DNA from 2 places in the Rothia sp. P7181 genome. Region 2 is predicted to be linked to the other one. Evidence: predicted binding sites of a transcription regulator. Region 2 holds the regulator's gene; the other holds the start of a gene.

Region 1 (2,400 bases), on a different contig from region 2:
AGCTCTAGAGGTACGCCGTTTTCTTGTAATCGAATCAAAGAAGCGTCAATAGATTTTCCTAAGCAATCGGCGGTATCTTGTGCTGTCCAAAAAGCGTGATGTTCTTGTGCTATTGCTTGTTTGGCTTGTTCCCAGATGGGTTCGGTGTCTACAAGCGTCCCATCGTGGTCAAAGAAAACAGCTTCGGGTGGTGTTAGATATTGTGTATCGCTCATACGTTTACTCTATCGGAGGTTGCCTTGAAGTGTGTTGCACCATGAGTTGTTCGTCTTTGAGGGCTGTGTGTTTTAACATGGAATAGTGACTACAACACCCTCCAATGAGAATACTTTGATAAGGCATCAGAGCGTTTTTGGGCGTCTCGTATATAGGCTCTCTGTGCCTGGTGCTTTCTTGAGCGCCTTATGGGTTAGCTTTGGGAGAATCCTTTTTGGTGCGCAAGGCGAACTGACGTGGATTTTTGCTATAAGTATTACCCCTAGTCTTTTGGTTATTCTGCTGTGCGGGTGTTATTGGGGTTATCGTGACGCTTGTAGGTATTCAAATGGGCGTTCCTTGCCTGTGTCTTTAGCTTATATGCATTGCCTTACGTGGTTTTGGGCTTTTACCTTTGGGGTGTTGTGTCCTGACCGGCGTGATGGGAAAACAATCTCTGCGCTCTCTCAAATATTTGGCGAACACTACGTTGGATTGGCTGCTGGTTTTGGTAACACTGCTGGAATCCTGACTTTTGTGAGTGCCTTCGCAGTCTTTTTTCTTGCGCTGAATTATTGCCGGCGTTCTGCGAAACTGAGTGCGGGTATTACCGAAGAAGATGAAGAGCGGATGGCTCGCGAGTCTAGCGACTATGAGTTTCTTGAATCATAGTCTTTTGTATCTGTAAATATTTTTAAAACGTTTTTTCTGGGAAGTATTGCATAAACTAAGTTGAGCGTTGTAGACTCAAGTTAGTTGAACCGGGCATCGTTAACGGGGTGCTCGGACAACATAAAACAGCACACGACACAGAAAGGACACTATATGAACATGCAATTAACAAGCGCATCAGAAGAACTGCTCAACCAAGCAAATAGCTACGCTCAAACTCTCAAAAACCCATCAATAGAGCCAGAGCATATACTAAAAGCGATGCTAGATACTCGCCAGAGCCTCGCCGCAGCAACACTTAAAGTTGCAGGGGTAAACCTCGACGAACTATCTGAAAAAGTCTCCGCACAGATTAAAACTCTTCCCACAACTTCTGGAGCAACAGTTGCAAAACCCCAAATAAGCCAAGACGTTCTCCACGCACTAGAAAATGCCCAAACGCAAGCGCAAAAACTTGGAGATAGCTATATCTCTACAGAAATCATCTTGCTAGGAATCGCTCAGGGACAAAACGCCGCAGCCACACTCCTAAAAAATAACGGAGCTACAGCACAAACCATTGAAGGAATCATCCCCAACATACGAGGAGGTAAAAAAGTGGATACTCCAAACCCCGAAGGAACTTTTCAAGCTCTTGAAAAGTACGGAACAGACCTCACAGCCATAGCACGAAGCGGAAAACTCGACCCCGTCATCGGCCGCGACAGCGAAATACGACGAGTCGTACAAGTACTCTCACGACGCACTAAAAATAACCCCGTACTCATCGGCGAACCTGGCGTCGGAAAAACCGCAGTTGTTGAAGGACTTGCACAACGCATGGTCTCAGGAGACGTCCCCGAATCTTTACGCGGAAAGACACTCATCTCCCTCGATCTAGGATCCATGGTCGCAGGAGCAAAATATCGTGGAGAATTTGAAGAACGACTCAAAGCAGTTCTTGACGAAATCAAAAACTCCCAAGGCCAAATCATCACTTTCATCGACGAAATACATACTGTCGTCGGCGCCGGAGCATCTGAAGGGTCCATGGACGCCGGAAACATGCTCAAACCTATGCTTGCTCGCGGAGAACTTCGACTCATCGGTGCAACCACCCTAGACGAGTACCGCCAGAACATCGAAAAAGACGCTGCCTTAGAACGCCGATTCCAGCAAGTATACGTAGGCGAACCCAGCGTCGAAGACACCATCGGTATCTTGCGCGGACTCAAAGAACGCTACGAAGCACACCACAAAGTAGCCATCGCAGACTCCGCACTCGTTGCCGCCGCAAACCTCTCGCAACGCTATATCCCATCACGCCAATTACCAGATAAGGCCATCGACCTCATCGACGAAGCCGCATCACGGTTACGTATGGAAATTGACTCAGCTCCAGAAGAGATTGACGCTTTACGCAGAGCCGTAGACCGTATGACCATGGAAGAACTTGCCCTAGCCAAAGAAAAAGACGAGGCCTCCAAAGAACGCCTCGAAGCGCTACGAGCTGATATGGCAGATAAGCAAGAAGAACTCCGCGAACTCAATATG
Region 2 (2,400 bases):
CGCCTACAGCAGAAGTGCCGGTAAATGCCTCTGAAAAGACTGTAGCGAATGCTTCAGGAATCTGCCCTAGGTGTGTTCCTAAAATGTATAGAGCGCCACCGACGTAGAAGATAATCATGACAGGAACGAAAGCGGAGGTAACTTTACCAATGGATTTGATGCCTCCGAGGAGTACGAAGAGCGTCAAGAGCGCCAAAATTGTACCGGTAAAGCCAACAGGAACGTTAAAAGTGGTGTATAGGTTACCGGCGATTGAGTTACCTTGGGTCATGTTACCGATGCCGAAAGAAGCAATTACCGCAGCGATTGCAAAGAATATTGCAAGAGATTTGCCGAGCGCTCCACCAATACCACGTTCAAGGTAGTATTGTGGTCCACCGTTGACTTCGCCTTTTGAGTCGTGGGTGCGGAAACGTACACCAAGAAACGCCTCAGAGTATTTAGAGGCCATACCGAAAATAGCGGTGACCCACATCCAGAAGAGAGCACCTGGACCGCCAATAGAAATAGCTGTTGCTACGCCTACGATGTTACCGGTACCAACTGTTGCAGCAAGAGCAGTAGTTAGCGCCTGAAATTGAGAGATGTCTCCACCTTGTGCGTCAGCATCTTTACGATCGACAAACGCTAGACGGTTCGCCACAATGAGTTTGGTCAGTTGGATGAATCCGAGGCGAATACTCAGATAAATACCTGTACCTAGAAGTAAAGGGATGAGGACGAAGGGCCCCCAAATAAAAGAGGAAATCGCCCCGAGGACGTCGTCGATGTTCATATGCGTTCCTTGTTGTTTTCGCCCGTTGCGAGCGGTTTCCTAGCAGATGTGTGGTGTTGCAGGTAGCGTTGTTCCTTGTTGAGAGAAACCACAGCTACTGCTTGAAAGCACAGCTTACGTGACGGGCAACACTATACGCAACTATGTCCACCAAGTAAGACGACAAGCAGAGCATAGAAAAATCTGCCGTACCCATTCAACAGAACAAACCTGTTAAGAATGGATACGGCAGAACCTTCATCTATAAAATATGTAGTTATCGAGGCTGATAGAGCACCATGGCTCGAGAACGGGCATGGGCAGACGGGCGTTTACCACGAGGAACCCTCACGATGTCGCCAGAAACGCCAGCAGCAAAGACGCGAGAAGACTCCCCTAATCGAGTCTTCGCTGTTGCAAGCTCTTGACGTAGAGACTCTATCTCGTAGCGCAAGGTCTCTACTTCAGATTCAAGCCCCATAATACGGCGAATGCCTTCAAGAGAAACACCGTCTTGAGATAGCTGCTGAATCTCTTGCAGCTTCGCCACATCTCGTGCTGAGTATCGACGAGCACGTCCCGGCGCACGCTGAGGCTGAACTAAACCCAGACGGTCATACTGACGCAAGGTTTGAGGGTGCATCCCGGCAAGCTCTGCCGCCACTGAAATAACAAAAACCGGCTGATCTGCTGATAAACCCATACTTACTCAGCTGCTTTCCGTAGAAATTCGTCTCGTACAGTATCGTCATCTGCAGCAGCAAGGAACGTATCAAAAGCTTCTTGAGCCTGTTCAGAAAGATTCTGAGGAAGATGAATTTCTGGAATAACCATCAGGTGACCTGCTCCAGTTTTAGAGGGGAATCCGTAGCCTTTAGCACGAAGTTTCACACCGGAAGAAGAACCAGCAGCCAAACGGAGTTTAACAGTCTTACCAGAAGGGGTGGGGACGCTAAGAATAGTTCCTTGAACAGCTTCTTTAATGCTGATAGGAATATGAACAATCACATCATTGCCTTCACGTGTAAAGACAGGATGTTTACGAACCTTAACGACAACCGTCAAATCGCCAGCTCCGCCAGGGCCGGGGTGTCCTTTACCGCGCAACTTAATTTTTTGTCCATCTTTAATGCCAGCAGGAATACGAGCTTTAGCTTCAGAGCCATCTGGACGAATAACAGAAGCAGTCGTTCCTCGGTAAGCGTCGGCGAAGGAAATGGTGACACTTGTTTGCGCATCTTGTCCTTTGGGGGCAGGCTGAGAAAAGCCTCCAAACCCACCAGCAGAAGCGCCCCCAAAACCGCCGCCTCCACCGAAAAGACCGCCTAATAAATCTTCGATGTTAACGTTGCTAGAGGTTGAAGAGCTACTGAAACCTCCGGGGAATCCAGAACCTCCGGGGAATCCAGAACCTCCGGGGAATCCAGAACCTCCGGGGAACCCTCCCCCACCAAAACCAGCGGCACCATACGTACGAATTTGGTCGTATTCTTCGCGGTGTTTCTTATCAGAAAGAACATCATACGCTTCAGATACTTCTTTAAATTTTTTCTCAGCTACAGTATCGCCAGGGTTCTGATCTGGATGATATTTACGTGCTAATTTTCGATATGCCTTTTTAATTTCAGCATCGCTCGCCTTCTCAG

Evidence for each region. Region 2 encodes HspR, which represses chaperone genes until heat shock. Its sites were predicted from a motif close to AAGTTGAGTCNNNNNGACTCAACTT; they were not measured.
Region 1: clpB (ATP-dependent chaperone ClpB) is a predicted target of HspR. The motif match lies at 925-949, and genes of this name have one in related genera.

The regions. Positions count from the first base shown of each region.
Region 1 covers NZ_JBLXXZ010000001.1:89,373-91,772, reverse strand. Annotated here, with positions in the region: gene ACN08Z_RS00430 (HAD family hydrolase) at 1-215, opposite strand, end outside; gene ACN08Z_RS00425 (hypothetical protein) at 301-867, shown strand; gene clpB (ATP-dependent chaperone ClpB) at 1,021-2,400, shown strand, end outside.
Region 2 covers NZ_JBLXXZ010000016.1:736-3,135, forward strand. Annotated here, with positions in the region: gene ACN08Z_RS07615 (alanine/glycine:cation symporter family protein) at 1-775, opposite strand, end outside; gene ACN08Z_RS07620 (heat shock protein transcriptional repressor HspR) at 1,032-1,457, opposite strand; gene ACN08Z_RS07625 (DnaJ C-terminal domain-containing protein) at 1,460-2,400, opposite strand, start outside.